Regions from separate parts of the Streptomyces sp. S186 genome, predicted to be linked through region 2. Evidence: riboswitches for the same ligand, from Rfam matches in the RefSeq annotation. Region 2 holds a riboswitch; the other holds the start of a gene.

Region 1 (15,304 bases), 4.4 Mb from region 2:
TACTTGACCGCCTGGGTCAGCGTGCCGCCCCAGGACGACTGGGGCGGCTGGATGCCGACGCCCAGGAAGCTCAGCGCCGCCTCGAAGAGGATGTTGGAGGGGATCAGCAGCGTCGAGTAGACGATGACCGGTCCCACGAGGTTGGGCAGGAGTTCCCGGAAGAGGATGAACGGCCCGCGGGCGCCCAGGCCGCGGGCGGCGGCGACGAACTCCCGCTCCCGCAGCGACAGGGTCTGGGCCCGCACGATCCGGCCCATGTAGGGCCAGTTGAAGAAGCCGATCACGAAGATCAGCACCGAGATGTGCAGCGGCAGGCCCTCCAGGCCGAACGCCCCACCCTGCAGCGACGCGGAGATCGCGATGGCGAACAGCAGCAGCGGGAACGCCAGGAAGACGTCCATCATGCGGCTGATGAAGGCGTCCACCCGGCCGCGGTAGAAGCCGGCGACCACGCCGAGGACGGTGCCGATGGCCACCGACAGCAGCGTCGCGCCGAACGCCACCAGCAGCGACACCCACGAGCCCTCCAGGATGCGGGAGAGCAGGTCGCGGCCGAACTTGGGGTCCACGCCCAGCAGGTGGTCGGCGCTCATCCCGCCGAAGTCCCCCTTGGGGAGCGTGGTGTTGGGGTCGATCAGGTCCTGGTGCGGCTGGTTCGGGTCCAGGCCGAACAGGTGCTGCAGCGGACGGGAGAGCGCGGCGACGAGGATGAGCAGGACGACGATGACGGCACCCGCCATCGCGACCTTGTCGCGACGGAAGCGCAGCCAGGCGATCTGGCCGAGCGAGCGCCCCTCGATCCGCTTGCTCTCCACGCCCTTCAGGACCGCCTCCGGCTGCGCCTCGGCAGCCGCCCCGGTGGTCTCGATCGGTGCGGTCACGGTGCCTCAGAACCCCTCCCGGCCGATGGAGCCCGGCCCTGTGCCCGGCCGCGGCGGCGGCCTGTCGCTACCTCACTGGTGTTCCGCTGCCGCCCTCTCCTCCGCTTCTCGCGGGAGTCCGGCCCTGCGGACGGCTCAAGGATGCGCAGGATTCCGGTGGCGGATGATGCTCGTACAAAGGACCGAGGTCCTCGATGCCGGGAGTCTTCATCCGAGCCGCGATCACTCACCAGCCCTGGCGTGGAATGGATGCGTAACTGTGATGTGGCCCGCAGCCTTCCGTTATACGAACAGCGGTGCGGACTGAGCGGTGCGCGGGGCGGGCGGGTAGGCCCTCAACTCCCGGGCGTACAAGGGGAATTCACCGCGAGACGGACGGCGCGCCGAGGCTCCGCGGCCGGCTGCGGGGATCGAGGAAGTCGTGCCGCTACGTGGGGCTACGTGACGACAAGCGGGGATACGCGGGGAGACGTGGCGATCCGATCCGTACTACGGATCAGTAGGGGCGCGGCTGGCCGTAACCGTAGGTGGGGCCCGGAACGGGCGGCTGGGCGTAGCCGTCGCGGTCGAAGAACGGGCGGGCGCAGGCCCGCATCCACATCCCGACCGGGTCGTACTCGTCGTTCATGGCGACGGTGGAGACCGGCAGGCCGTCCGGTACGGCGCCCATCGACTGCTGGATCATCAGCCGCGCGGCGTCCACCGAGGGCTGCCCGGTGTCGTAGAGGTCCAGCCCGATCGCCAGATACGGGGCGCCGAGGGCGGGTTGGACCCAGGCCCGGCGCAACGACCGCACCGGGGGCGTGCGGTGGGCGTTCTGGGCGAGCAGGGCGTAGAACTGCGGGATGTCGATGACCGGTTCGGAGATCCGCAGCGGCCCGGCGGGCAGCCGGTCCAGGCCGGCGGCGATCCGGCGCAGGTCGAGCCAGGGGATGCCGACGCCGCCGCCGGGAGCGTGCGGATTCAGCCACAGGCCCCAGCGGTCGGGGAAGAGGGAGGCGGCGATCTCGGGGCCGCTGACGAGTTCGTGGTCGCGGGTCCAGCCGGAGGCGGCGAGTTCGGCGGCGGAGGTCACGCAGGGGGCGTAGCCCAGCCCGTCGACCTCCATGTTGCCGTACTGGGCGTCGGGCTGGCCGGCCCGGCCGTGCCACAGGAGCATCCAGACCTGCCCGTGTGCGAGGGCCCCGAGCAGCGCCTCGTAGGCGTCATAGCGCCCGGGCGTGACCTGCCGCAGCATCTGCTCGACGTGCTCGGCCGCCGCCGCTCCCTGATGCGCACCCGCGCTCACGTGGTCCGTCCCTTCTCCCGGCAGGGCCTGCGCCCGCCCGTCGCTCCCAGCTTAGGGCGTGTCCGATGGGTCAGGGCCGGGTGTAAAAGGGCCGCACGCGCTCCAGCATCCAGTCGGCGACCGGGTCGCCCTGGGCGACGTCGAGCAGCACGAGCTGGACGGGCCAGGGCACCGGCACCCGGCCCAGGGCCCGGCCCAGCGCCGCGAGCACCTCGTCGCGGGCGCTGCCGTCGTACAGCCGCTCCGGAACGGTGTCCAACTGCACGCCCACGAAGAGCGCCGGCGTGTCGCCCTCGACGCTGGCCAGCGCGCGCCGGGCGGCGAGCACCGAGCCGGCGCCGGAGAACTCCAGGCCGGCGGCGGCCAGGAAGTCCACCGGCTCGTCCTGCCAGTCCGGTTCGAAGAGCCGCACCCGGGCGCCGGCGGCCTGCGGGCCGTCCAGTTCGGTCCGTCCCGCGCGGCACAGTTCGGCCACCGCGGGCGGCGGCAGCGGGACGCCGACGGTGCCGTCCGGATTGACCGCGATGCCCAGCATCGGCGGCAGCCCGCGGGCGAACTCCACGGCGGGCGCGACGGTGTACGACAGGTGGGTGCCGACGACCTTCAGGAACTCCTGCTCGGAGCTGAAGACGGGGACGTAGGCGGCGCCGCCGATCTCGACGGTGGGCAGGTCCAGGCCACCCGCCCCGGGGCCGGCGCTGTCCGGGCCGCCGCCCTCGGGCAGCGGCACCCACACCAGGCTGCGGCCCAGTACCTCGACGATCCGGCCGCCGGCCCCGGGGTGCCCGACCGACGCGGCCAGCACCTGCTCCAGCTCGTTGGCCGGCCAGGCCGGCTGCGGTATCCCCGCGTCCGGCACCTGCCCCGGCACCGCTCCGCCGTGCTGCGGGTAATTGTCCGGATAGTTCATCTCACCCACCCATTACTGGCCGCGCTGCCCGGCCCCTGAACCTGGCGGCGGGCCCATGGACCGCCGGTGGATCAGACCCTAACGGGCGGACCGCCGGGCGCCGAAGCCGGCAGTCTCACCCGAAGGTGACGCGCTGCAGCGCCCCGGCGGCGGGCCGGTCCAGCAGCACCGCGGAGGCGAAGCCCGCGGGGAGGCGGGACCGCTCGGCCCGGGCGAGAAGCCGGCGCACCGCCCGGCGGTGCCGGGCGAAGGCGTATCCCGACACCCCGCGGCCGCGGGCCCGTTGGCCGGTCAGCGCCGTCTGCGGCGGCACGTCGAGGAGGACCAGGTGCACCGCCCGGCCGTCGCGCCGGGCCGCCCGGGAGAGCCAGCGGCGCACCCACGCCAGCGTCCCGCAGTCGTGCACCACCACGCTCCCGCCGGAGCGGAGCGCCCGGCGCAGCGCACCGTAGTGCGCGGCCCGGACCAGCGGGCGGTAGAGCGCGTACGGGAGGCGGCGCAGCCGGCCGCGCTCCCAACGCTCGCGGGTGTCCTGGGAGTCGAGGCGGTGCACCGGGGCGCCGTGGCCGTCGCGCTCCGGCAGCACCCGCCGCATCAGGGTGCTCTTGCCGCTGCCCGGCAGCCCGGAGACCACGACGAGGTCGCCGGAGGGGAAACGGAGGACGGTGCGGGGATCGGTGCGGGAGGTGCGGGTGCCGTCCCGGAACCGGAGGTCGGTGATCCGGAGCCGGGCGGGCCGGACCGCGGGCCGCGGGGGCGCGGCCGGTGCCCCCTCCGATACGGGCCCCGGCGGTGCCACCCCCGCCACCCCCGCCGTCGTCGCGTACGCCGCTTCGCCGTGCACGTGATCGCCCCTCCCCCTCGGATCGGCCGGGTTCGGGACCCCGCCTTCCCGCAGAGTGTCAAGAAAGGGTAATGAGCAGCAAGTGATGAGCAGCAGGTGACGGCCGGGACCGCCACCGGATCCGGGGAAGCGGCCGCGGGTCGCGGCGGGGCGGCCGGTCGCGGAGCGGCGGCCGGGGCTCCTGTATCCGGCGATCCCGTGTAATGATGTGGCCGCCACGGGCACACCACTGGTCACTCGTGCGCAGCCAGCCAACTCCATACCGGCCGCTTGAACCCGCGCGGGAGAGTCCCCGGCCGCCACGGCGGGGCGCCGAAGGAGCAAGTCCTCCCTTGAATCTCTCAGGCCCCTATACCGCGCGGGCGAGGCAGATCTGAAAAGCGAGCCCCCGCCCGGTGAAGGGGGACGGCTCCACCCAAGGTGCAAACCGGGCTCGTTCGTGGGCTCCCGGTGAACCTCTCAGGTTCCGATGACAGATGGGGAGACCGTCTTGTCACCCATGCCTGGGAGCCCGGAACGATGACACAAGCCCCCCGCCTCACCGCGCTGGACGCCACCCACCGCGCACTCGGCGCGACCATGACCGACTTCGCCGGCTGGGACATGCCGCTGCGCTACAGCAGCGAACGCGAGGAGCATGTCGCGGTGCGCACCCGCGCCGGCCTGTTCGACCTCTCCCACATGGGCGAGATCACCGTCACCGGCCCGCAGGCCGGCGCGCTGCTCGACCACGCGCTGGTCGGCAACATCGGGGCCCTGAAGGTCGGCCGGGCCCGCTACACCATGATCTGCGCCGCCGACGGCGGCATCCTCGACGACCTGATCGTCTACCGGCTGGCAGAGCGGGAGTTCATGGTCGTCGCCAACGCCGCCAACGCCCAGGTGGTGCTGGACGCGCTGGCCGGCCGGCAGGCGGGCTTCGACGCCGCGGTCCGCGACGACCGGGACGCCTACGCGCTGATCGCGGTCCAGGGCCCGGAGTCCCCCGGCATCCTCAAGAAGATCACCGACGCCGATCTGGACGGGCTGAAGTACTACGCCGGACTGCCCGGCACGGTCGCCGGCGTCGAGGCGCTGATCGCCCGGACCGGCTACACCGGAGAGGACGGCTTCGAGCTGTTCGTCCGGCCGGCCGACGCGGCCGCCGTGTGGGAGGCGCTGACCGAGGCGGGCAAGGACGTCGGACTGGTCCCGTGCGGACTGTCCTGCCGCGACACCTTGCGCCTGGAGGCGGGGATGCCGCTGTACGGGCACGAACTGACCACCGCGCTCACGCCCTTCGACGCGGGCCTGGGCCGGGTCGTGAAGTTCGAGAAGGAGGGCGACTTCGTCGGCCGCGCGGCGCTGGAGGCGGCCGCCCGGCGCGCCGAGCAGAACCCGCCGCGCAAGCTGGTGGGCCTGCTCGCCGAGGGCCGCCGGGTCCCGCGCGCCGGCTACCCGGTCGTCGACGCCGACGGCACGGCGATCGGCGAGGTCACCTCGGGGGCGCCCTCCCCCACCCTCGGCCGGCCGATCGCCATGGCCTACGTCGACGCGGCGCACGCCGCACCGGGCACCGAGGGCGTCCGGGTGGACATCCGCGGCACCCACGAGCCGTACGAGGTCGTCGCACTGCCCTTCTACAAGCGGCAGAAGTAGCGGCCGGCGCCGGGCCGTCCGCGGCGCCCGCCACGGGCCCGCGCCGTCGCGTCCGGCGCCGCGTGTCTCACAGGGCGAGACAACCCTCGCGGACGCCGTCCGGGAGGCGCCCCCCATTCACGATCACACCCCCGCGTACAGGAGAATCGAGCCATGGACAACCCCCAGCAGCTGCGCTACAGCAAGGAGCACGAGTGGCTGTCGGACGCCGAGGGCGGCGTCTCGACGGTCGGCATCACCGAGCACGCGGCGAACGCGCTCGGCGACGTCGTCTTCGTGCAGCTCCCCGAGGTCGGGGCCACCGTCACCGCGGGCGCGTCCTGCGGTGAGCTGGAGTCGACCAAGTCCGTCAGCGACCTCTACTCGCCCGTGGACGGCGAGATCACCGCGGTCAACGAGGAAGTCGTCAACGACCCCTCGCTGGTGAACTCCGCCCCGTTCGAGGGCGGTTGGCTGTTCAAGGTGAAGGTCAGCGGTGAGCCGGAGGACCTGCTCACGGCCGACGAGTACACCGCCTTCGCCGCCGGCTGACGCCCCCGCGCCGGCTCCCGCCACCGCACGGGCGGGGCCGCGGCGCCCCGCCCGCTCCCCCTCTCCAGGAAGTCTCGGAAGTCTCATGTCGCTTCTCAACAGCTCCCTCCACGAGCTCGACCCCGACGTCGCCGCCGCCGTCGACGCCGAGCTGCACCGCCAGCAGTCCACCCTCGAAATGATCGCGTCGGAGAACTTCGCCCCGGTCGCCGTCATGGAGGCCCAGGGCTCGGTCCTCACCAACAAGTACGCCGAGGGCTACCCGGGCCGCCGCTACTACGGCGGCTGCGAGCACGTCGACGTCGTCGAGCAGATCGCCATCGACCGGATCAAGGCGCTCTTCGGCGCCGAGGCCGCCAACGTCCAGCCGCACTCCGGCGCGCAGGCCAACGCCGCCGCGATGTTCGCGCTGATCAAGCCGGGCGACACCATCCTGGGCCTGAACCTCGCCCACGGCGGGCACCTGACCCACGGCATGAAGATCAACTTCAGCGGCAAGCTCTACAACGTGGTGCCCTACCACGTCGACGAGAAGACCAACCTGGTCGACATGGACGAGGTCGAGCGCCTCGCCAAGGAGCACCGCCCCAAGCTGATCGTCGCCGGCTGGTCCGCCTACCCGCGCCAGCTCGACTTCGCCGCCTTCCGCCGGATCGCGGACGAGGTCGGCGCGTACCTGATGGTCGACATGGCGCACTTCGCCGGCCTGGTGGCCGCGGGTCTGCACCCCTCCCCCGTGCCGTACGCCCACGTCGTGACGACGACCACGCACAAGACGCTGGGCGGCCCCCGCGGCGGTGTGATCCTGTCCACCGCCGAGCTGGCCAAGAAGATCAACTCCGCGGTCTTCCCCGGCCAGCAGGGCGGCCCGCTGGAGCATGTGATCGCCGCCAAGGCGGTGTCCTTCAAGGTCGCCGCGTCGGAGGAGTTCAAGGAGCGCCAGCGGCGCACCCTGGAGGGCGCCAGGATCCTGGCCGAGCGCCTGGTCCAGGACGACGTCCGGGAGCACGGCGTCTCGGTGCTCTCCGGCGGCACCGACGTCCACCTCGTCCTCGTCGACCTGCGCGACTCGGCTCTCGACGGCCAGCAGGCCGAGGACCGCCTCCACGAGGTCGGCATCACCGTCAACCGCAACGCGATCCCGAACGACCCGCGGCCCCCGATGGTCACCTCCGGCCTGCGGATCGGCACGCCCGCGCTGGCCACCCGCGGCTTCCAGGCCGAGGACTTCCGCGAGGTCGCCGACATCATCGCCGAGGCGCTCAAGCCCACCTACGAGCGCGAGGCGCTCAAGGCCCGGGTCACGGCGCTGGCGGAGAAGTACCCGCTGTACCCGTCGCTGTGACGGGCCGGCCGCCGGGGCGCCACGGCCCCCGGTAGCCGCGGGCGGCGGACCGGCTCTCCGGCCCGCCGCCCCACCGGGCCCCGGGCCGGACCACCGCCCCGGGGCCGCTTCCGCCTGCCCGGACGCCCTTCCCCGCCCACCGCCGCCGCCACCGTCCGGCCTCGCCCCGTCCCCCTGTTCTCCCGCCATCGTTCTCCCGCCGTCCCCGGTGGCTTCCCCTGCCCGCCGCCTCCCGTCCGGCGGCATTCCCCCGCGAGCGGGTTACGCTCGACAGCCGGGCCGGAAAACACCCCATTCCTGCCCCGATGTGCTCCACCGTCCACCACGAGCAGACAAGGGAGTCAGCCCCCGTGGCCATCTCCGTCTTCGACCTCTTCTCCATCGGCATCGGGCCGTCCAGCTCCCACACCGTCGGCCCCATGCGGGCCGCCCGGATGTTCGCCGGCCGGCTCAAGAAGGACGGTCTGCTCGCCCAGACGGTCTCGGTCCGCGCCGAACTCTTCGGCTCGCTGGGCGCCACCGGCCACGGCCACGGCACCCCCAAGGCGGTGCTGCTGGGCCTGGAGGGCCACTCCCCGCGCACCGTCGACGTCGAGACCGCCGACGACGAGGTGGCGCGCATCCGCACCAGCGGCCGCCTCCGCCTCCTCGGCGCCGAGATAGGCGCCGCCCACGAGATCGACTTCGACGAGTCGACCCAGCTGATCCTGCACCGCCGCCGGTCGCTGCCGTACCACGCCAACGGCATGACCCTCTTCGCCTACGACGCGGCGGGCGCGCCCCTGCTGGAGAAGACCTACTACTCGGTGGGCGGCGGCTTCGTCGTCGACGAGGACGCGGTCGGCCAGGACCGCATCAAGCTCGACGACACCGTCCTGAAGCACCCCTTCCGCACCGGCGACGAACTCCTGCGGCTCTCCCAGCAGACCGGCCTGTCGATCTCCTCCCTCATGCTGGAGAACGAGAAGGCCTGGCGCACCGAGGAGGAGATCCGGGCCGGCCTGCTGGAGATCTGGCAGGTCATGCAGGGCTGCGTCACCCGCGGCATGTCCCGCGAGGGCATCCTCCCCGGCGGCCTGAAGGTCCGCCGCCGCGCGGCCAACGCCGCCCGCGCGCTGCGCTCCGAGGGCGACGCGGCGGCCCGCGCCATGGAGTGGGTCACCCTCTACGCCATGGCCGTCAACGAGGAGAACGCCGACGGCGGCCGGGTGGTGACCGCCCCCACCAACGGCGCGGCCGGCATCATCCCCGCGGTGCTGCACTACTACGTCAACTTCGTCCCCGGTGCCGACGAGGACGGTGTGGTGCGCTTCCTCCTCGCGGCCGGCGCCATCGGCATGCTCTTCAAGGAGAACGCCTCCATCTCGGGCGCCGAGGTCGGCTGCCAGGGCGAGGTCGGCTCCGCCTGCTCGATGGCCGCCGGCGGTCTCGCCGAGGTCCTCGGCGGCACCCCCGAGCAGGTCGAGAACGCCGCCGAGATCGGCATGGAGCACAACCTCGGCCTGACCTGCGACCCGGTCGGCGGCCTGGTCCAGATCCCGTGCATCGAGCGCAACGGCATGGCCGCGGTGAAGGCCGTCACCGCCGCCCGGATGTCCCTGCGCGGCGACGGCCGCCACCACGTCTCCCTCGACAAGGTCATCAAGACCATGAAGGAGACCGGCGCCGACATGAGCGTCAAGTACAAGGAGACGGCACGGGGCGGCCTCGCGGTGAACATCATCGAGTGCTGAGTCCCCCCGGACTCCTCCGCTCCCCGCCCCGGGCGTCGGCGAGTTGTGGCTCGTCGGCGGTCGGGGCGTTTGTGTGGGACGGAGCCGTCAGCGGCCGATCTCCCAGGCGAACGGGGGGAGTTCGCAGGCGCGGAAGTAGATGTCCAGGGCCTGGGGGGCGGGGACGAAGGGGTGGACGCGGGCGCCGTCGAGGCCAGGGAGGCGGCGGGCGCAGTGGTGGACGCAGCCGGCCACCTCGCGGCCGTGGCGGTCGATGAGCGTGGCGGCATCGGGCGGGCCGTCGCACGGGGTGGGATCGGCGGACGCGGCGGCGGGGCAGCGGCCGCGGGCGCCGGCCGGGCGGCGGGTGGGCGGGGCGCTCGTCTGCTGGGTCATTGCGGTCCCCCTGGTGCTGCGCTGGTGCGGATACGGGCGCGGCGCCGGCGGCGTTCGGGCGCGCTCACCGGTGCACAGGACAGTGGTGCTCGGCCCGGTGGGGGTCCATGCGGGCCTTGGTGAAGACCTGGGGCGTTCGTCAGCCAATCGTGGTCAAGCCCTGGGGGGAGGTCCCGTGGGGGCCGGCTGGCGCGGGACGGCCAGGGGGTCGAGGAGCAGCGCGAGCGGCAGCAGGGTGGCGGCCAGCAGCCAGCCGGCCAGGACGTCGCCGGCCCAGTGGACGCTCAGGTAGACGCGGGTCAGGCCGACGCCGAGGGCCCAGAGGGCGAGCAGGGCGCACCGGAGCCGGCCGGTGCCGGGGCGGGCGCGGCGCAGCACGCCCCAGGCCAGGATGCCGGCGGCCAGTGCGGCGGTGGTGGCGTGGCCGGAGGGGAAGGAGTGGCCGGAGGCGTGCGCGGCCCAGTCGGCGAGCGGCGGGCGGGGCCGGGCGAGCAGTTCCATCAGGCCGCGGCGGACGGCCTGGCCGGCGGCGAGGACGAGCAGCGCGCAGACCGCCGCGCGGAGCCGGCCACGGGTGCCGCGGCCGGCCAGCAGGCCGGCGAGGAGCGCCATCAGGTAGGGGACGGCGCCGGTGCCGGTGGCGGTCAGGGCGCCGGCCAGGGTGCGCAGCGGTTCGCCGTGGTGGGCGGTGGACCAGTCAAGGGCGGCCCGTTCGGGGGCGAGCGGGGCGCCGTGCCGCAGGGCCGTGGTGACGGCCGCGGCGGTGAACAGGGCGGCGGAGAGGGCCGCGAGGATGAGGAGACGGCCGGGGGGCGCGCCGAGGCGCGGGCCGCGGCCGGGGGCCGGGCGCGCGCCGTCGCACGGTGGGCCGGGGGCCCGCTCCGGCGGCGTCACCGGGTGGCGACCAGGGGGCGCAGCGGGGTCTCCCGGACGCGTTCGACGAGCGGCGCGGCACGCCGGGCGAGCGGCATGAGGACCGCGGCGACCAGGGTGCCGACGATCAGGCCGACGGCGACGTCGTGCGGGTAGTGGGCGCCGACCCAGACCCGGGAGGCGCCCATCAGGAGCGCGGCCGGGACGGCGAGGGCGCCGAGCCGACGGTCCAGGAGGAGCAGCGCGATCGCGGCGGAGGCGGCGATGGCCGAGTGGTTGCTGGGGAAGGACCAGTCGCCGAGCCCGGGGCACGGCTCGACGGTGACCACGGGCAGGGTCTGGCAGGGCCGCTGCTCGTGGAAGAACGCCTTGACCACGTCGTTGGCCACGTAGGCCAGCACGACGACGACCGGGACGGCGAGCGCCATCGCCATCGCCACCGGCGGCGCGTGCCGGCCCTCGCCGCGCGCCAGCCGGCGGCGGGAGCTGCCGCCGAGCCGCTGCCGGGCGCGCCACCAGGCGACCAGCATCAGCAGCGCGAAGACCCCCAGCCCGAGGTCGGTCCAGTAGGAGACCAGGACGTTGAGGAAGTGCGGCATGTCCTGGGCGAAGCCGGTCACTGAGGTGTACAGGCCGCCGTCGATCGAGGCTCCGCCGAAGGCGAGGTCGGTCACTGGGCTTACTCCTTGGCGGTGCATGGTGCGTGGGCCGGGTGCCGGGCGGCCCGTGTGGTGCGCCGGCCGCCCGTCGTGCTCCCTAAGTGTGCCGGGTCGGTCAGGGTGCCGGTGGCGCGGAGGCATGATCCGGCGCATCGCCGGGCGCCGCGTCCGGCCCGCCGGCCGGGCGCCCGGCGCGCGAGCGGAGCACCTCCAGCGCGATCGGGACCAGCGAGACCAGGACGACCAGGGCGACGGCCGGCAGCAGATACCGGTCGACGTTGGGCACCGAGGAGCCCAGGGCGTATCCGGCGAGGGTGAGGCCGAGCGTCCAGCCCAGGCCGCCGGCGGCCTGCCACACGGTGAAGGTGCGGGCCGGCACGTTGAGGGCGCCGGCGAGCGGGTTGAGCACGGTACGGACGATCGGCACGAAGCGGGCCAGCACGATCGCCTTGGCGTGGCCGTAGCGGGCCAGGTACTCCTCGGCGCGGGCGGCGCCCTCACGGAGCTTGCGGGAGCGGCCGCCGGCGAGCAGGGCGCGACCGCCGCGGCGGCCGATCCAGTAGCCGGTCTGCGAGCCGGCGAGGGTGCCGGCGGCCGCGGCGGTGAGGACCTGCGGCAGCGCGAGGTGGACGGCGCCGCCGACGCCGGGCGCGCACAGCAGTCCGGCGGTGAACAGCAGGGAGTCGCCGGGCAGGAAGAAGCCGACGAGGAGGCCGGTCTCGGCGAAGAGGACGACGGCGACGCCGAGCGCGCCGAAGGCGGCGAGCAGTGAGCCGGCGTCGAGGACGTTGACCGCCTGTGTGACGGCGGTGGCGGACAGTGCGGTGGCCGCTACGGCCATGTCAGTGGCCCCTCCCATAATGGGTTTCGGGCCTGCCGGGCGGCCGGCCCGACCGTCTACAGCCACGTAGACGGTCTACGGAACTGTAGACGACGAAAGGGTGGAGGGCGTTCCATGTCGGAGACATCCCCCGCGGCCCGCCGCCCCGCCGGCGAGCTGGAGGCGAGCGTGCTGGCGGCGCTGTGGGCGGCCGACGGACCGCTGACGCCCGCCGAGGTCCAGGGCGAGCTGGGCGGCGAGCTCGCCCGCACGACCGTCACCACCATCCTCAGCCGGCTGTACGACAAGGGCGCGGTCTCCCGCACCCGGGCCGGCCGCGGCTTCGCGTACTCACCGATACACGACTCCGCCGGCCTGACCGCCCGGCGGATGCGCAGCGAGCTGGACAAGCAGGACGACCGCACCACCGCGCTCGCCCGCTTCGTCTCCGAGCTGACCACCGAGGACGAGCGGCTGCTCCGCTCGCTGCTGGACGAGACGGACGCGCCCGGCCGGCGCCCCGGCTCCGAGCCCGGCCCCGGGTCCGGGACGACGCCATGATCTTCGCGGTCTGGATCCCGCTGCTGGTGCCGCTGCTGGCCGTGCCCACCGCGCGGCGACTGGCCGAGTCGCTGCCGCCGCGCGCCGCGGCCTGGCTGCTGGCCGGCTGCGCCGCCGTACTGGCCGCCTGCACGGCCGCGGCGCTGTGCCTGCTCACGGTCGCCGGGGCGCTGCGGCTGCCGCCGGTCGCGGCCTTCGGCCATCTGGTGCGGGCGCTGCCGGGCGCCGGCGCGGCGGTGACGGTCCCCGCCGCCCCGGTCGCCGGCGCACTGCTGGCCCTCTGCGCGTGCGCGGTCGCCCGCCGCGCCCTGCGCCACCGCGCCGAGCTGCGCACCGCCCGGCGCACCGCCGACGCCCACGGCCGGGCCGGCGACCTGTGCGTACTGCCGGACGCAGCGCCGGACGCCTACGCCCTCCCGGGCCGGCCGGGCCGGGTGGTGGTCACCGCCGGGATGCTGCGGGCGCTGCCGCCGGCCGAACGCGAGGCGCTGTTCGCCCACGAGCGCGCCCACCTCGCGGGCCGCCACCACCTCTTCCTGCTGACCGCCGCGCTGGCCGCGGGCTGCCATCCGCTGCTCCGCGGCCTGCGCTCCCCGCTGGCGTACGCGCTGGAGCGCTGGGCCGACGAGTCCGCCGCCTCCCGGGTGGGCGACCGCCAGGTCACCGCCCGGGCCATCGGCCGCGCCGCGCTGGCCGCGCGCACGCACCCCGCGGCCGCGCCCCGCCCGGGCACGGCGCTCGCCGCGACGGCCGGCCCGGTGCCCCGCCGGGTCGCCGCCCTGCTGACCCCCGACCGCCCGGCGGACCGCCCCCGCGGCCGCGCCGCGCCGGTCGGCCACCGGCTGATAGCCGCCGCCCTGCTGGCCTGCGTCACGGTCTCCGCGGCCGGCGCGGTGGACGCCGCGGCCGACCTCCACCGCACGGTGGAATCGGCCCAGGGGGAGCCCAAGGGCCGCTAGGGACAGGGTAGTTGGGCCACCGGGCCCACCCGGCCGCGTCGCGTCGCGCCCGGCCCGGCCACGGGAGCACCGCCCCGGACGCCCGCGTCGCCTGCCCCCGGCCGCCGGCCCGCCGGCCACGCCGCCATCACGGCAACGCCACCCAGCCCGCGTCCTCCAACGCCCATGGCGCACGCGGGCCTGAAGCGGCCGGGGCGCACGCGGGCCTGAAGTGGCGTGGGCGCACGCGGGCCCGGGACGGCCGGGCGCATCCGGGCGCCGCGACCGTCCGCCGCAAACCCCCGCCCCATCCGCACCACCCGCCCCACCCGCGCCATGCGTCACCAACTCCCCTGTGCTGCTGGGAACTTCGGCGCGGCGATCTGGCGTCTCCGGTCGTGAACATGCTGAACTGCTAGAGGGGGCGGCAGCCGCTTCGAGCAGATGGCGCTTCGTATTCCGCAGGTCCGACGGGCAGGAGGCCGCTCATGCTGCACGGTGTCGATGTCAGTGCGTACAACACCGGGTATTCCGCCAAGGGGCTGGACTTCGTCTTCATCAAGGCCACCGAGGGCCACACCTACACCAACCCGCACCAGTCGGCCCAGGCGGCACGGGCCCGGGAAGCGGGCGCCGTGGTCGGCTTCTACCACTTCCTGTGGCCGGGCAACATCGCCGCCCAGGCCCGCTACTTCGTCGAGCAGTGCGCGTCGCTCCAGGGCGACCTGCTGGCCGCCGACTGGGAGACCACCGGCTCCGGCACCCAGGCCAGCAACGCGCAGAAGGACGAGTTCCTCCGGGAGGTCAAGAAGCTGCGCCCCACCCACCGGGTGCTGCTCTACTGCAACCGCGACTTCTGGCTGCACCGCGACACCACCTCGTACGCCGCGGACGGGCTGTGGATCGCCGACTACGTCACCGCCGGCGAGCCGCGGATCAAGGCGAAGTGGCGCATCCACCAGTACACCGACTCGCCGCTGGACAAGGACGTCATGGCCTTCGGCAGCAAGGCCGAGCTCAAGAAGTGGGCGCACCCGGCATAAACTTCTCCGGCAGTAACCGGACACGCCTGGCCGACACTCCGCGTGACACGATCCCGCGGCGGGCGCACAGTGCGTGACGCAATCGCGTAAGGAGCACCCGTGACGGACCCGTCGGCCCAGGCCGTGCAGCAGGAGATAGCCCGCGAACTCCAGGTGCCCGCGGAGTTCGACGCCGAGCGGGAGATCGAGCGCCGGGTGTCCTTCCTCACAGCGCAGCTGACGTCGACGGGGCTGCGCGCCCTGGTGCTCGGCATCAGCGGCGGCGTCGACTCCACCACCGCGGGCCGGCTCTGCCAGCTCGCCGTGGAGCGGGCCCGCGCCGAGGGTCATGACGCGACCTTCTTCGCGATGCGGCTGCCCTACGGCGAGCAGGCGGACGAGAAGGACGCGCAGCGCGCGGTGGAGTTCCTGCGCGCCGACCGCCTGCTGACCGTCGACGTCCGCCCGGCCAGCGACGCCGCCCTGGCCGCCGCCGTCGACGCCGGCGTCGTCTTCCGCGACGCCCACCACCAGGACTTCGTGCACGGCAACATCAAGGCCCGGCAGCGCATGATCGCCCAGTACGCGGTTGCCGGCGCCGAGAACGGCCTGGTCGTGGGAACCGACCACGCCGCCGAGGCGGTCTCCGGCTTCTTCACCAAGTTCGGCGACGGGGCGGCCGACGTGGTCCCGCTGACCGGCCTGACCAAGCGCCGGGTGCGCGCCCTCGCCCGGGCGCTGGGCGCCCCGGCCGAGCTGGTCGAGAAGGTCCCCACGGCCGACCTGGAGACCCTGGACCCGGGCAAGCCCGACGAGGACGCCCTCGGCGTCACCTACGACCAGATCGACGACTTCCTGGAGGGCCGGCCGGTCGAGGAGACCGCCT
Region 2 (15,304 bases):
CGGGCCGAACGTCGGCGACCTGCTGATCGAGCTGGCCGACGAGAAGTCCGTACGGGACCTGTCGCCCGACATCGCCCTGCTGGCCGGGTACCGCTCGCGGGGCGTGATCGCCACCGCACCGGCCGAAGACCCCGACGGCGTCTACGACTTCGTCTCCCGCGGCTTCTTCCCCAACGTGGGCATCGACGAGGACCCGGTCACCGGGAGCGCGCACACCGCCCTCGCCCCCTTCTGGTCGGCGCGTCTGGGCCGCGACACCCTGGTCGGCCTCCAGGGAGGCGTGCGGACCGGCCTCGTGCGGACCGCTGTGCGCGGCGACCGCACGCTGCTGACCGGCTCGGCGGTGACCGTCATCGACGGCGAGCTGCTCGCCACCCCCTGACGGCGCCCGGACGCGGTGCGGGGCGGGGGCCACCAGGCCACCCGCCCCGCACCGTCGTCACCGCGCCGCTCACATCGTCGGCAGCCAGGACACCCGCCCCGCGAGCAGTGCGTACCCCAGGAACGCCACGATGTCGATCAGTGCGTGCGCGGCGACCAGGGGCCCCACCCGGCCCCAGCGCCGGTACACCAGGACGAAGACCACGCCCATCACCATGTTGCCGAAGAAGCCGCCGACGCCCTGGTAAAGGTGGTACGAGCCGCGCAGCACCGAACTGGCCGCCACCGCGGCCCACGGCGCCCACCCCAGTTGCCCCAGCCTGCGCAGCAGATACCCGACGACGATGACCTCCTCCAGGACGGCGTTCTGCACCGCGGAGGCGACCAGCACCGGGATCTTCCACCACACGTCGGGCAGCGCCTCGGGCACCACCGTCAGATTGAAGCCGGCCGCCCGCGCGCCCAGGTAGAGCAGCAGTCCGCTGCCCCCGATGGCGGCCGCCAGCCCGGTGCCCAGCCCCAGGTCGAAGCCGGGCCGCCGCCGGTCGAAGCCGATCGCGCGCAGCCCGCCGGCGCGTTCCCGCAGCAGCAGATGGGCCACCAGCACGACCGGCACCAGCGCGGTCGCGATCCCGAACAGCTGCCAGGCGAGATCCAGCCACGGCCGGCCGGGGGCGTGCGAGGCGTTGAGCGTCGCCGCCTGGTGCGCAAGACCGCCGGGCTTCGTCAGCGACCCGATGAAGCTGATCAGCGCGGAGACCGCGCTGGCCCCCAGGGACAGCGCCAGGACGATCAGCGTCTCGTTCCGCAGCACGCCGCGGGCGGGCTCACCGGCCGCCCCGGCGAGCCGCCCCGACCCGTTCCCCGCGCCCGGAACGTCCGCGTTCCCCAAGGGACTTGTTTCCGACTGCAAAAGGTTCCTCCACTTCCGCACTACCGCCTCTGCACCGCCGCCCCGCCAGGGTCTCGAAAGCAGGTACGAAGATCACTCGCGACAGGCCGGGAACGGGCGCCCTCCTCGTGGGGTGTTCCCGTCCGCATCGATCCCGAGGGAGGTCCGGGGTTCCGAACCTCCGAGATCAGGAGGGGCGCTACCGCATGGGACGTCACAGCTTGCCCGACGACTCCGCACCACCGGCCACGGGGTCCCCCACCCGCGCCCGCCGCCGGGCGCTCGTTCTGGCCACCGCCGTCGTCGTGATGGTCGCCGCCGGCTCGGTCGTGGCACTGCGCGGCGCACTCCCCTTCGGCACGCCGTGCGACGGCGACTCCGTGCGGCTGAAAGTGGTCGCCTCGCCCGATATGGCGCCGACGCTGAACGCGGTGGCGGACCGCGCCAGAGAGGACGAGGTCCGCACCGACGGCAAGTGCCTGGACGTCACGGTCAACGCACAGCCCTCCTCCGAGGTCGCCGGCTCGCGCGCGCAACGATCGGCCGGCCCTTCTTGACCTCCGTGAGCACCCTCGCCTCCTCGCCGGTCGCGCTGGGCGCGGTCCACAGTGCCGCCAAGGCCTCCGGCCGGCCAGGAAGGACGTACTCCTGGACCGCGCTGACCCGGGCCGCGACCTCCGGCAGCGCCTTATACCTGGGCATCGCCGACCCGGCCCGCAGCGCCACCGGGCTGCCGGCCCTGGCCCGTATCGACACCGCCGACCATAAGGAGCCCGGCACCGGCGAAGAGGCCGCCGCCCCGTACACCCTGGTCGACCAGGACTCCCTGACCGCCGACGAGAGCCGCGCCGCCAACCGCTTCATAACGCTGCTGGACGACGCCCCCGGGCACCCCCGCCGATCCGCCGCCGGCCAAGGAGCTCCGGGCGCTGCTGGGCATGTGGACCGTCACGGTGCGGAGCGCCCGGATCACCACCGCCGTGGACGCCTCGCCGTCGATGGCCCTGCCGGTCCCCGGGCGGGGAGGCCGCTGGCGGCTGGACCCCGCCAGGAACTCCTGTCCCCGGTGCCGCGCGGTGCCCCCGGCCTCCACGACACCACCCTGGCCGCCTACCAGCCCAGATCCACGAGGCGATCCTCAAGGCCATCACGGCAGCGGGCCGGCACGGTCCCCGGTAGACCGGCGCCGGGTCAGCCAGTGAACGGGAGCCGTCGCGGGCGCCGCACTGCGCCGGTCACGACACGGTGCCCCCGGCCGCGCTGCGCCGCTGCGCCGGGACGACGACCGCGCCGGGCGCCCACGGCACCGGCCAGGTGTGGACCGGCTCCCCGGTGTGCATCAGCTCGCCGTAGCGCCGGGTCATCGCGGCCAGCGCGGCGTCCCGGGACAGCCCCTGGCGCAGCGCGTGGTGGAACGCCCCGGCCTGCCAGGAGGCCCCGTTGACCCGGCGTGCGCAGCGCGCCTCGATGATGCCCAGGTAGTGGTCGCGGTCGGCCGGTTCGACGCCCCAGGCGTCCAGTCCGGCGGCCGCCAGCGGCAGCAGTTCCTGGCGGACGAGGCGGACCGCGGGCAGCTCGGTGAGGCCGCCGGCGCGGCCGGGCCGGGGCCAGCGGAGGGTGGCGTCGATGCCGTGGCGGCAGGCGGTGTCGAAGTTGGCGGCCGCGGCGCTGAACGGGAGCCGGGTCCACACGGGGCGGGGTTGTTCGGCCAGGGCGCGGACCAGACCGTAGTAGAAGGCGGTGTTGGCGATGACGTCGGCGATGGTGGGGCCGGCCGGCAGGACACGGTTCTCGACGCGGAGGTGGGGGACGCCGTCGGCGACCGCGTAGACGGGGCGGTTCCAGCGGTAGATCGTGCCGTTGTGGAGCACCATTTCGGCGAGGTCGGGCGCGCCGCCCTCGTCGAGGACGCGCAGCGGGTCCTGCGGCCCGCACAGCGGCAGCAGCGGCGGGAAGAAGCGCAGGTTCTCCTCGAAGAGGTCGTAGGCGGAGTCCACCCAGCGCTCGCCGAACCAGGTGCGCGGGCGCACCCCCTGGGTCTGGAGTTCCGGCGCGCGGGTGTCGGTGGCCTGCTGGAAGACCGGCGGCCGCGACTCGCGCCACAGTTCCCGGCCGAAGAAGAAGGGAGCGTTGGCGCCGACGGCTATCTGGACGGCGGCGATCGCCTGGGCCGCGTTCCAGACAGCGGCGAACCGGCCGGGCGTCACCTGGAGGTGCAGTTGGACGGAGGTGCAGGCAGCCTCGGGGGCGATCGAGGGCGAGCGGGTGACCAGGTGCTCGACGCCCTGGATGTCGATGGCGAAGTCCTCGCCGCGGGCGGCCCGCATCTGCTCGTTGAGGAGGACGTAGCGGTCGTTGGCGGAGAGGCTGGCGACGGTGAGGTCGTCGGCGTGCAGGGTGGGCAGGATGCCGATCATGACGATGCGGGCGGCGACTTCCCGGGCTTTTCGCTCCGCATAGCCGAGTCCGGTGCGCAGTTCCTCGGCGAGCTGGTCGAGAACGCGTCCGGACAATCGGTGCGGGGTGATGTTGACCTCAAGATTGCACTGGGCGAGTTCGGTCTGGAAATCGCCGCTGGCGATCCGTTCGAGGACCTCGGAGTTCAGCATGCGGGGGAGGCCGTCGGCACCCGCGAGATTGAGCTCGATCTCCAGACCCATGAGATTCTTGGGGCGGTCGAACCGCTTCTCCGCCAGCAGTCGGTGCAATCCCTCCAGACAGTCGTACAGCTTTCTTCGATAACGCTCCCGGTCCGCCAGGTCGTGCCCGGCCGCGGCGACCTTCTCCCCCATCGGCGGGTCCCTCCTCGGGTGAACTGCTCGCGGGCACGGGCTGGTAGGCGCCGCCCCGGCGTACGGGCTACGGTCGATGATGCCCCGGCAGTCTGATCGATAACGCGTCAGGGGCAGGACGGTACCGTTACTCTGGGAGAGGAGCGCGCGGGGCATTTTCCGCAGGCATATCCAGTCGGCCGGGGTCGTCCGCTTTCCGCTCGTAAAAAACACCGACGGGTTCCGGCCGACCGTTTCACGGATATATGGCGAGGTGACGCCTGCCAATTCCCGCACAAAGCGGCGAAAATCACCCCGGACGGTGGACCGGATTCCGCCTTGCCGGAAATCCGCAAGGCGGGTAGCCGAAACACTTCCAGAACATATGTCGTATAAACTTCGCTGACGAGGCAGAGATTTGGCGCCCCGCATGGCGGTGTTCCGCCGGTGCCCCGGCACTGCGTCCGACCCACCGGTCCGCAGCCCGGCCAGCCAGGCTCTGACCCGCCCGCAGACAGCGCCGTCCGTACTGCCACGCTCCACCGTGTCTCCTGAGTGAGAGGCGACCCGCCATGCCGCTGCATGTTCCTCCCGCCCCCGCGCCCGCCCTGCGCAGCGTTCTCAGCGCTCTCGGCTCCCCCACCGCGGTCCGCGAGGCCCCGGCCTCCGCGCTCCGCACCCATCAGGGGCCGCTGAGCCCCGACCACCCGCTGCCCGTGCACGTGTGGGACGACGTCAGCCAGGCCGGTCCGCCGCGCACCCGCCTCCTCGGCTGGCGGTTCCTGATCCGCGGCGGCGAGCGCGCCGTGGCCGCCGCCGAGGCCCGGCCCACCGCCGACGGCTGGGCGTTCTCGCACTTCTGCGACGGCCCCTACGTCGCCGCGACGGAACGGGCCCTGCAGCAGGCCGAGTCGCTCGCCGCGCCCTACCAGCCCCGCCTGCTGTCCGTCCCGGAGCTGTACATGCTGACCCTGTGGCTGCACCACGACCTCACCGCGGACGGCGCCGACGGGATGCCGGCCGACGGTGACCTCCTGGTGCCGCTGGCGCCCGCCCCGCCCGGGATCGCCCCCTACCTCCCGCAGCGGCTCACCGACCTGCTGCCCCGCCTCGCCCGGCGCCTGGGCCCGCCGCCACTGCTCCGTGAGCCGGCCTGACCGCCCTCACCAGCGCCGACGCCGCTCCAGCCGGCCCGGACAGGAGGACGCCGGCCACCATGCGACCGCCCCGCAACCGTGCGCCCCATGGCCTCCCCGGCCGCGGGGCGCACGGCGCCGTCCGCCCCGTGCGCCGGTAGTGCGTCAACCCCCGGGGTCACACGCCGACTTGGGGGCAACCGCCCGCACGGGTGACACGTCCGTATCGAGTGTGCACCGCTGCTGCGAAATCCCTGCGGATTCCCGTCCGTAGGGCAAGACTGGGACCGACATGAAACGGGGGAACGGCCATGACCACTTCGTCGAGCCGTGCGTTCACCACTCCGCAGCGAAAGACAACTTCCATGTGCCTGCATGAACCACCCTGCCCGTCAGCCGACTCCACCGACCGGGAGGCCGCACACCTGGTGGCGCACCACCCGGAACAGGGCTGGAGCCTGCTGTGCAACGGCGTCCTGCTCTTCGAGGACACCGGTGAGCTGCTGCCGGACGGGCAGGTCATCGCCCCGCACCGGCCGCTCGGCACACCACGGGTGACCGCCGCCGCGTGATCCAGCGATCGCCCGGCACGTACACCAGGGCCCCCGGCGCATCGGCCGAGGGCCCTTGATGTTGCCACCGGTCACCGACGGCAGGCGGTGATCAGGCGTCGTACTCGTCCAGCGGCGGGCAGGAGCAGACGAGGTTGCGGTCGCCGAAGGCACCGTCGATGCGGCGCACCGGCGGCCAGTACTTCTCCGCGGCGTGGACGCCGGCCGGGAAGACGGCCTCCTCGCGGGTGTACGGGTGGGTCCACTCGCCGCCGAGCGCGGCCGCGGTGTGCGGGGCGTTGCGCAGCGGGTTGTCGTCCTTGTCCCACTCCCCCGAGCCGACCTTGTCGATCTCGGCGCGGATGGCGATCATCGCGTCGCAGAAGCGGTCCAGCTCGGTGAGGTCCTCGCTCTCGGTCGGCTCGATCATCAGCGTGCCGGCCACGGGGAAGGACATCGTCGGCGCGTGGAAGCCGTAGTCGATGAGCCGCTTGGCGACGTCGTCGATGCTCACGCCGGTCGCCTTGGTCAGCGGCCGGACGTCGATGATGCACTCGTGGGCGACCAGCCCGCCGGGCCCGGTGTAGAGCACCGGGTAGTGCGGCTCCAGGCGCTTGGCGATGTAGTTGGCGCCGAGCACCGCGACCTGGGTGGCGCGCTTGAGGCCCTCGCCGCCCATCAGGCGGACGTACGTCCACGAGATCGGCAGGATGCCGGCGGAGCCCCAGGGGGCGGCGGAGACCGGCCCGACGCCGGTCTCCGGGCCCGCGGCGGGCTGCAGCGGGTGGTTGGGCAGGTAGGGCGCCAGGTGGGCGCGGACGGCGACCGGGCCGACGCCGGGGCCGCCGCCGCCGTGCGGGATGCAGAACGTCTTGTGCAGGTTCAGGTGCGAGACGTCGCCCCCGAACTTCCCGGGCTCGGCCAGGCCGACCAGGGCGTTGAGGTTGGCGCCGTCCACGTAGACCTGGCCGCCGGCGTCGTGCACCGCCGCGCAGATCTGGGTGATGTGCTCCTCGAACACGCCGTGGGTGGACGGGTAGGTGACCATCAGGACGGCCAGCTCGTCGCGGTGCTTCTCGATCTTGGCGTGCAGGTCGTCGGCGTCGACCTCGCCGTCCTCGCCGGTCTTGACGACGACGACCTTCATGCCGGCCATCACGGCGCTGGCGGCGTTGGTGCCGTGCGCCGACGACGGGATCAGGCAGACGGTGCGCTGCTCGTCCCCGTTGGCGCGGTGGTAGGCGCGGACGGCGAGCAGACCGGCCAGTTCGCCCTGGGAGCCGGCGTTGGGCTGGAGGGACACCTTGTCGTAGCCGGTGATCGCGGCGAGCCGCTCCTCCAGCTCCCCGATGAGCGTGAGGTAGCCCTGCGCCTGGTCGGCCGGGGCGAAGGGGTGCAGCTGGCCGAACTCGGGCCAGGTGACCGGCTCCATCTCGGTGGTGGCGTTCAGCTTCATCGTGCAGGAGCCGAGCGGGATCATGCCGCGGTCCAGCGCGTAGTCCTTGTCGGCGAGGGTGCGCAGGTAGCGCAGCATCGCGGTCTCGGAACGGTGCCGGTGGAAGACCGGGTGGGCAAGGTAGTCGTCGGCGCGCAGCAGCGGCTGCGGAAGGGTGTCGGCGACGGCCGCGTCCAGCGCCTCGATGTCGCCCTGGACTCCGAAGGCACCCCAGACGCCGGCCAGCTGGGCCCGTCCGGTGGTCTCGTCGCAGGCGATGCCGACGAGGTCGGCGTCGACCTGGCGGAGGTTGATGCCGGCCTCGCGGGCAGCGGCGACGACCTCGGCGGCCCGGCCCGGCACCCGGGCGGTGAGGGTGTCGAAGTAGGCGTCGTGGACGATCTCGACGCCGCCGGCCTTCAGGCCCCCGGCGAGGATCGCGGCGTAGCGGTGGGTGCGCCGGGCGATGGTGCGCAGCCCCTCGGGGCCGTGGTAGACGGCGTACATGCCGGCCATCACGGCGAGCAGCACCTGCGCGGTGCAGATGTTGCTGGTGGCCTTCTCGCGGCGGATGTGCTGTTCGCGGGTCTGCAGCGCGAGGCGGTACGCCTTGTTGCCGTCGGCGTCGACGGAGACACCGACCAGGCGGCCGGGCAGGCTGCGGGCGTACTGCTCGCGGACGGCCATGTAGCCGGCGTGCGGGCCGCCGAAGCCCATCGGGACGCCGAAGCGCTGGCTGGTGCCGACCGCGATGTCGGCGCCGAGCTCGCCGGGCGAGGTGAGCAGGGTCAGCGCCAGCAGGTCGGCGGCGATCGTGACGATCGCGCCCAGCTCGTGGGCCCGCTCGATGAGGGCCCGCGGGTCGCGCACGGCTCCGGAGGCGCCCGGGTACTGGAGCAGCACACCGAAGACGCCGCGCTCGGCGACCTCGTCCGGGATGCCGTCGGCGAGGTCGGCGACCACGACCTCCACACCGGTCGGTTCGGCGCGGGTCTCAAGGACGGCGATGGTCTGCGGCAGGCAGTCGGCGTCGACCAGGAAGACGCCCTGCTTGACCTTGCCGACCCGGCGGGAGAGCGCCATGGCCTCGGCGGCGGCGGTGCCCTCGTCCAGGAGGGAAGCGCCGGAGGTGGGCAGTCCGGTCAGGTCGGCGACGACGGTCTGGAAGTTCAGCAGCGCCTCCAGGCGGCCCTGCGAGATCTCCGGCTGGTAGGGCGTGTAGGCCGTGTACCAGGACGGGTTCTCCATGACGTTGCGCAGGATCACCGGCGGTGTGAAGGTGCCGTAGTAGCCGAGCCCGATCATGGACGACAGGACCTGGTTGCGGTCGGCGAGTGCGCGCAGCTCCGCCAGGACCTCGGCCTCGGTGCGGCCCTGCGGCAGGCCCAGCGCCTCGGCGCTCTTGATCACGTCGGGGACGGCGGTGGCGGTGAGCTCGTCCAGTGATCCGAAGCCGACCTGCGCGAGCATCTTGGCCTGGGCCTCGGCGTCGGGACCGATGTGCCGGTCCTCGAACGGGATGCCGCGCTCCAGCTCGGTCAGCGAGATGCGGTGGGTGGTCATCTGCGGGGGCCTCCTGGTCAGTGCGACCTACGAGGGGCACCACGGCGCTGGTGCCCGGACGGCCTCCCCCTCTGTCATCTCAACCTGAGAGCTTCACCGGCCCGCGACCGCGGTCCGGCTTTCACCGTCGGTGAGGAGGGGTCCCGGCATGGTGCCTGTCCGTGGCCCGCCCTGCTTTCCAGAGTGACCTCGTCCATGCGGTACGTGTGCCTGAGAGATTCCGGGGAGGATTTGCTCCTTCGGCGCCCTGGTCGCGAACGACAAAGGACTCTCCCGCATGGGGTCGACGGCCATTCGCCAGCCTACCAGCGCCCCGCCGAAACGATCCTTCGAGTGGCCGGGGCAGGAAATGTGCCGTTTCGTAGTTGTCACAAGGCAGTTGCGACCAATTGGAGGGACCGTGCAAGCCGATATCGATCCCCGGAGCCTCATCGGCCGCAAAGCGTTCGACCGGAACGGCGCGAAAATAGGGACCGTCGACGAGGTCTACCTCGACGACGCGACGGGCGAACCGGAGTGGGCGGCCGTCCGCACCGGCCTCTTCAGCAGGGATGCGTTCGTCCCCCTGGAGCCGAGCAAGATGGTCGGCGACAGCCTGCACATCCCCTATGACCGCAAGCTGATCAAGGATGCCCCGGATTTCGGCGTCGGCCGGCACCTCTCCCCCGAGCAGGAGCTCCAGCTCTACCACCACTACCGCCTGGATATCTCCGCACCGGCCGCGGAATCCGCCGCGCCGTCCGCCGACACGGACTTCGGGCGGATCGCCGGCGCGGACGACTGATCCGGCCCGCCCAGCAGCGACAGCGGCTCGCCCGGCCGCAGCGCCGGATCGTCGACGACGAAGGTCCGCACCCGCCCCGGTGCGGACCACGGCGTCTCGAACCGTACGGTCACCCGCCCCACGCCACTGCCCTGCACCCATCCGGCGCCGAACTCCTCGTGGACCACGTCCAGCCCCGGATACCAGCGCCGGGGCAGCTCGACGGCGGCCTCGGTCTCCCCCGCCTCCTCCTCCGGCTCCGCCACCCCACCCGCCTCCTCCGTCTCCCGCTCCGTGGCGATCTGGGCGAAGAGGTCCTCCTGTGTGAAGTCGGCCAGCCCGCTCACCCCCACGCCCAGGAGGCGGACCCCGCCCGTGGTGTCCACGGTCTCCAGCAGCCGCACGGCGGCCTCCCTGATGACGGCCGGATCGTCGGTGGGCCCGCGCAACGTCTCGGACCTGGTCAGCGTGGAGAAGTCGTAGTTGCGCACCTTGATCACCACCGTGCGCCCGGACCGCCCGGCCGCCCGCAGCCGCTGGACACAGCGGTCGGCCAGCCGCAGCACCTCGATCCGCACCCGCGTCCGGTCGGTGAGATCGACCTCGAAGGTGTCCTCCACCGACACCGACTTCGCGTCCCGCTCTGCCACCACCGGCCGCTCGTCCTGGCCCAGCGCCATCGCGTACAGTCCGGTGCCGTGCGCCCTGCCCAGCAGCCGCACCAGCTCTGCCTCGCCGGCTTCCGCGGTCTCCGCGACGGTGTGGATCCCGGCCCGGCGCAGCGCCTCGGCCGTCGCCGGCCCGACCCCGGGCAGCGTCCGCACCGGCATCGGTCCCAGCAGCTCCCGCTCGGTACCCGGCTCGATCACCACCAGACCGTCCGGTTTCGCCGCCTCGGACGCGATCTTGGCGAGCATCTTGGCGCCGGCCAGCCCCACCGACCCCGTCAGCCCGGTGACCGCCCTGATGTCCCGCCGCAGCTGCTCCCCCACGGCCCGCGCCGCGGCCGTCTCCGCCGGCACCCCGCCCGCCTCCAGATCGACGAAGGCCTCGTCCAGACTCAGTGGCTCCACGAGCGGTGAGAGCGCCCGCAGCAGCTCCATGACCGCATCACTCACTTGGCGGTACAGCGTGAACCGGGGACTGAGATAAGCGGCGTTGGGGCACAGCCGGCGCGCCTGCGCCGTCGGCATCGCCGAACGCACCCCGAAGACCCGCGCTTCGTACGACGCGGTGGCGACCACACCGCGCGGCCCGATCCCGCCGACGACCACGGGCTTTCCCCGCAGGCTCGGCTTGGCCGCCTGCTCGGCGGCCGCGTAGAACGCATCCATGTCCAGATGCAGGATCGTCGGCGCACGTCTCACACCACTGATGCTGCCGCACACCACTGACAATCGGCCCGATCCCGGGCCGGGAACCGCCCGACGACCGTCAGCCGGCCCGGTTGCGCCGCCGCGCCAGCTCGTCGTGCGGGTTCTTCCCGATCAGCGTCTCGCCGGTGTCCACCCGCTCCCCGTGGAGCTGTGACAGCGAGCCCTCCACGTCCCGCCACACCACGCCCACGGCGATGCCGAAGACCCCCTGGCCCCCCTGGAGCAGATCCACGACCTGGTCGGGCGAAGTGCACTCGTAGACGGTCGCGCCGTCGCTCATCAGCGTCATCCGGGTCAGATCGGCCAGGCCCCGCGCCCGCAGGTGCTGGACGGCGGTGCGGATGTTCTGCAGCGACACCCCGGTGTCCAGCAGCCGCTTGACGATCTTCAGGACGACGACGTCCCGGAAGCTGTAGAGCCGCTGGGTGCCGGACCCGTAGGCCGGCCGGATGCTGGGCTCCACGAGCCCGGTGCGTGCCCAGTAGTCCAGCTGTCGGTAGGTGATGCCCGCCGCCGCACAGGCGGTCGGTCCGCGGTAGCCGATGCTCTCCGGCTCGCGCTCCCCCGACATCGCAGCGGCCTGTACCGGGCTGCGGTTGGCCGCCGCGCCCCTGTGGAGCGGCAATGCCCCTTCCGCCGCCGTACCGTCGCCGGTGATTGCCACGCCGCCCTCCGTCCTCCACGTCCCGGACGGGACCTGCCATATCGACGGTATGCAGTCACCCGGGGTGCGTCAACGATCGCCGCGCTCGCCACGCCGAGTGATAATCACCCTACGAGTGGTTTCTCGTGACTTGTCGCGGGGAAGGGGTCACAGGTTGGCCGGAAACAGGTGGGTGGCCTGGCCGATCACTGGTTGGTGCCGAAGTCCTCCGGCGAGATCTGGTCGAGGAACTCGCGGAACTTCTCCACCTCGTCCTCCTGCTCGTCCGGAATGGCGATCCCCGCGTCGTCCAGCACACCGTCGGTACCGAAAATCGGGGTCCCGGTGCGCAGCGCCAGCGCTATCGCGTCGGACGGCCGGGCACTGACCTCGACGCCGCTGGCGAAGACCAGCTCGGCGTAGAAGACCCCTTCGCGCAGATCCGTGATCCTGACCTGCGTCAGCTCCTGCCCCACGGCCTCCAGCACGTCCTTGAAGAGGTCATGCGTCAGCGGCCTGGCGGGGACCATGCCCTGCTGGGCGAACGCGATGGCGGTGGCCTCGCCCGGCCCGATCCAAATGGGCAGGTAGCGGTCGCCTCCCACCTCCCGCAGCAGCACGATCGGTTGGCTGGAAGGCATCTCCACCCGGACACCCACGACGTCGAGCTCGTTCACACAGCAACCCTAGGCCGTGCTCGGTCGGTTTGGGTAGTCGGGCACTCGTTTGGTCACGGCACCCGGACCCGCAGGGCGCTCTGCAGCAGGGCGGCGTGCAGCCGCACCGACAGCGTGGCCAGCTCCCTGGCGGTGGCCTCGGCATGGGCCCGGGTCTGTGGGTTCCGGTGCCGCCGAAGGGGTGCAACGACCTGTTCGACCAGCCCCGCCTCGCGCTCCGCGGCCGCCTTCACGGCCCGCAGGTGCCGCGGCTCCAGTCCGAAACCGCCGAGGTCCGCCACGAGTTTGGCGACGGCCACCGCTTCGATGTCGTATCCCCCGTCCTCATGGGGGACGATGAGTCCGTACGACTCCCATTCGGCGAGCGCCGCCTCGTCGACCTCGGCGGCCGCCAGCAGCTCCGCCCGGCCGATCCGGGAGGCCGTCGGGCGCTCCCCGTCCACCTCGGACACGCCCTCGACGAAGTCCCCCGAGGGTGCCGCCGGAGCCGGCAACGAGACCTGCTCACCACGCTCCAGGGCGTCGAGGTGGTCCCTGATGACCTTCAGGGGGAGGTAGTGGTCCCGCTGCATCCGCAGCACGCTCGCCAGCCGTTCGACGTCCTCGGCGGTGAACTTGCGGTAGCCGGAAGGCGTGCGCTGCGGCTCGATCAGCCCCTCGGCCTCCAGGAACCGGATCTTGGAGACGGTGACCTCGGGGAACTCCTCGCGCAGCACCCCGAGCACCGTGCCGATGCTCATCGGTTTGCGGTCCGAGGAGGTGGTGCCGGACGAGCCGGCACCACCTGTCGGTGTATGGCGCATATGCCTTCCCTGGCGGTCAGATGCCGACGCCTCGCTGGCTGGCGTAGAAGACCATCCGGTACTTGCCGATCTGTACCTCGTCGCCATTGGAGAGGACGACGGAGTCGATCGGCTCGCGGTTGACGTAGGTGCCGTTCAGGCTGCCGACGTCGGTGACCGTGAAGCGGCCGTCCGCACCGCGGCGGAACTCCACGTGGCTGCGGGAGACCGTCACGTCGTCGAGGAAGATGTCGCCCTGCGGGTGCCGGCCCGCCGTCGTCAGCTCGCCGTCCAGGAGGAAGCGGCTGCCGGCGTTCGGGCCCCGGCGGACGACCAGCAGGGCCGAGCCCAGCGGAAGGGCGTCGACGGCCGCCTGGGCCTCCGGGGAGAGAGCCGGCGACAGGTTCTGCCCGGTGGTCTCCGCGTCGTACGCCTCGATCCCCGAGATGGAGATCGTCGAGGTCGTCTCGGAGGCCCGCTCGGGCTGGGCGCCCGCGCGCAGCGGCGCGCCGCAGTTGGAGCAGAACCGGCTCGCCTCGGCGTTCCGGTGCCCGCACCTCGTACAAACCGGCAAGGTCGACCCTCCACCCGTGTGTGCGGCTGATGGTTCCTGGGAACCTATGCGGCCGGCACCGGAGGGGTCAACAGAACCCGCGCCATGCCCCCCGGACGGACCGCCGACCTCATCACGGAACAGCGGACGGTCACCGGCCGCGGCGTCCTCCTCCGGCCGGCGCGGCGCACGGTGCCGTGCGGAGCCGCCGTCGCCTTCCTTGCGCGCGCTCTTGCCGAACAGCTTTCCAAACAACTTCACGGGCGATTCCCCTTGTACGACACAGACCCGCCCGTGGGGCAGGACGAACCCTCGATGCACACACCGGCCGATCCGGACATCCTGTGAACGTCCGTGGCCTTCAGACAGTTTCCACCACACACCACACGCACGGTGCGTCGACCCCCCGCTACCTCATGCCCTCGCCGGGCCATCACCATACGTAGACGCCTCACTGGGATGACGACCGAGCGTAGTCAGGCCGCTTCGCCTGTCGCAAGGCATCCACGATGATCTTCTCTTCACGGGCCACAGACACCTTGGCCTGCTCCTTTTCCAGTGTCTGGACCACTCCGCCAGGGATGTTGAGCGCCGGCTCCAGGTCCTCCGGCTTCCCGATGACCTTGAAGCGGTACGGCTGCGTGACGCGCTTGCCGTCGATCCGCACCCCGCCCCGGAGATCCGAGAGGGAGGTGTTCGCGACCACGCGCACGTCGTTCACCTGGATCGCCTCGGCTCCGGCCGCCCGCAGTTCCTGGATGGTGTCCAGCAGTTTGTCCGCCTCCACGGAGTGGTGGGGGTCGTCGATGGTCAGGTTGATGCCGGGGCCTTGCGCCGCGACGGTACCGGCCAGCACGCCCAGCTGCTGTTCCTTCTCCACGGTCTGCTTCCGGGCCTCCTCGGCTTGGTCCGAGCTGTTCTCCAACTCGGCCTTCTGTCCCTCCAGGCGCCGCTGCTCAACCGTCAACCGCTGGGAGCGGTTGTCCAGTTCGTCCAGAATGCGCACCAAGTCCTCTTGGCGCGCACCCCGCAGCGCACTGCTGTCACTTGTGGAACGTACCTGAATCGCGAGGCCGAGGCCGAGAATGAACAGGAGCAACGCGACGATCAGTTGAGCCCGCGTCAGCCGCGGCGGCCACAGACTGGCCCGCAGCCGCTGCCGACCGGTCATCGGAGCCGGCGCCGCCGACTCCTCGTCCGCCGTCACGCCCGAACCCTCACCAACCGCCGATTCGGTCCGCTTCTGTCCCGCTTCCTGCTCCTTGCGTTCCGCCTCCGGGCCTCCGGCGCGCTGCTCCGCCTGTGCGGGTCGGCGAGGCGTCTCCGGCGGCATCGGCCGCCGCCCCGCGGGGTGATCCGCGCCGGCTTCCCGCGCCGGACCGGATTCCGGCCGCTCGTCCGGGGTGCGCTCCGGCTCCGGGGTCCCGTCCGCTGCCATCGGCCTCACGCCCGGAAGACGTGCCGGCGGATCGCGGCAGCGTTGGAGAAGATGCGGATACCGAGCACCACCACGACACCGGTGGAGAGTTGGGCGCCGACGCCCAGCTTGTCGCCGAGGAAGACGATCAGGGCGGCGACCACGACGTTCGACAGGAAGGAGACGACGAAGACCTTGTCGTCGAAGATGCCGTCCAGCATCGCCCGCAGACCACCGAACACGGCGTCCAGCGCGGCGACGACAGCGATCGGCAAGTAGGGCTCGACCACCGTCGGCACCACGGGTCGGACGACGATTCCGACCACGACTCCCACGATGAGGCCCAGTACGGCGATCACGATGT

What was found. Region 2 has a riboswitch for glycine ahead of gcvP (aminomethyl-transferring glycine dehydrogenase). Riboswitches for the same ligand answer to the same signal wherever they lie in the genome.
Region 1: another riboswitch for glycine. It lies ahead of gcvT (glycine cleavage system aminomethyltransferase GcvT); the one in region 2 lies ahead of gcvP (aminomethyl-transferring glycine dehydrogenase).

What each region holds. Positions count from the first base shown of each region.
Region 1 is NZ_CP193932.1:2,680,886-2,696,189, forward strand. Features, by position in the region: gene ACRAS8_RS11000 (ABC transporter permease) at 1-881, opposite strand, end outside; gene ACRAS8_RS11005 (enhanced serine sensitivity protein SseB C-terminal domain-containing protein) at 1,378-2,169, opposite strand; gene ACRAS8_RS11010 (enhanced serine sensitivity protein SseB) at 2,240-3,079, opposite strand; gene ACRAS8_RS11015 (AAA family ATPase) at 3,195-3,923, opposite strand; glycine riboswitch at 4,195-4,290, shown strand; glycine riboswitch at 4,291-4,409, shown strand; gene gcvT (glycine cleavage system aminomethyltransferase GcvT) at 4,443-5,561, shown strand; gene gcvH (glycine cleavage system protein GcvH) at 5,715-6,092, shown strand; gene glyA (serine hydroxymethyltransferase) at 6,178-7,437, shown strand; gene ACRAS8_RS11035 (L-serine ammonia-lyase) at 7,788-9,170, shown strand; gene ACRAS8_RS11040 (hypothetical protein) at 9,258-9,545, opposite strand; gene ACRAS8_RS11045 (phosphatase PAP2 family protein) at 9,699-10,439, opposite strand; gene ACRAS8_RS11050 (phosphatase PAP2 family protein) at 10,436-11,092, opposite strand; gene ACRAS8_RS11055 (DedA family protein) at 11,193-11,918, opposite strand; gene ACRAS8_RS11060 (BlaI/MecI/CopY family transcriptional regulator) at 12,033-12,458, shown strand; gene ACRAS8_RS11065 (M56 family metallopeptidase) at 12,455-13,417, shown strand; gene ACRAS8_RS11070 (glycoside hydrolase family 25 protein) at 13,885-14,439, shown strand; gene nadE (ammonia-dependent NAD(+) synthetase) at 14,539-15,304, shown strand, end outside.
Region 2 is NZ_CP193932.1:7,045,504-7,060,807, reverse strand. Features, by position in the region: gene ACRAS8_RS30420 (PhzF family phenazine biosynthesis protein) at 1-382, shown strand, start outside; gene ACRAS8_RS30415 (CPBP family intramembrane glutamic endopeptidase) at 452-1,294, opposite strand; gene ACRAS8_RS30410 (hypothetical protein) at 1,480-1,830, shown strand; gene ACRAS8_RS30405 (hypothetical protein) at 1,962-2,366, opposite strand; gene ACRAS8_RS30400 (glutamate--cysteine ligase) at 2,509-4,065, opposite strand; gene ACRAS8_RS30395 (hypothetical protein) at 4,617-5,201, shown strand; gene ACRAS8_RS30390 (DUF5999 family protein) at 5,546-5,752, shown strand; gene gcvP (aminomethyl-transferring glycine dehydrogenase) at 5,844-8,729, opposite strand; glycine riboswitch at 8,918-9,015, opposite strand; gene ACRAS8_RS30380 (PRC-barrel domain-containing protein) at 9,118-9,513, shown strand; gene ACRAS8_RS30375 (DNA polymerase IV) at 9,423-10,859, opposite strand; gene ACRAS8_RS30370 (MerR family transcriptional regulator) at 10,927-11,532, opposite strand; gene ACRAS8_RS30365 (bifunctional nuclease family protein) at 11,718-12,188, opposite strand; gene ftsR (transcriptional regulator FtsR) at 12,242-12,991, opposite strand; gene ACRAS8_RS30355 (FHA domain-containing protein) at 13,008-13,856, opposite strand; gene ACRAS8_RS30350 (DUF881 domain-containing protein) at 13,975-14,961, opposite strand; gene ACRAS8_RS30345 (small basic family protein) at 14,967-15,299, opposite strand; gene ACRAS8_RS30340 (DUF881 domain-containing protein) at 15,296-15,304, opposite strand, start outside.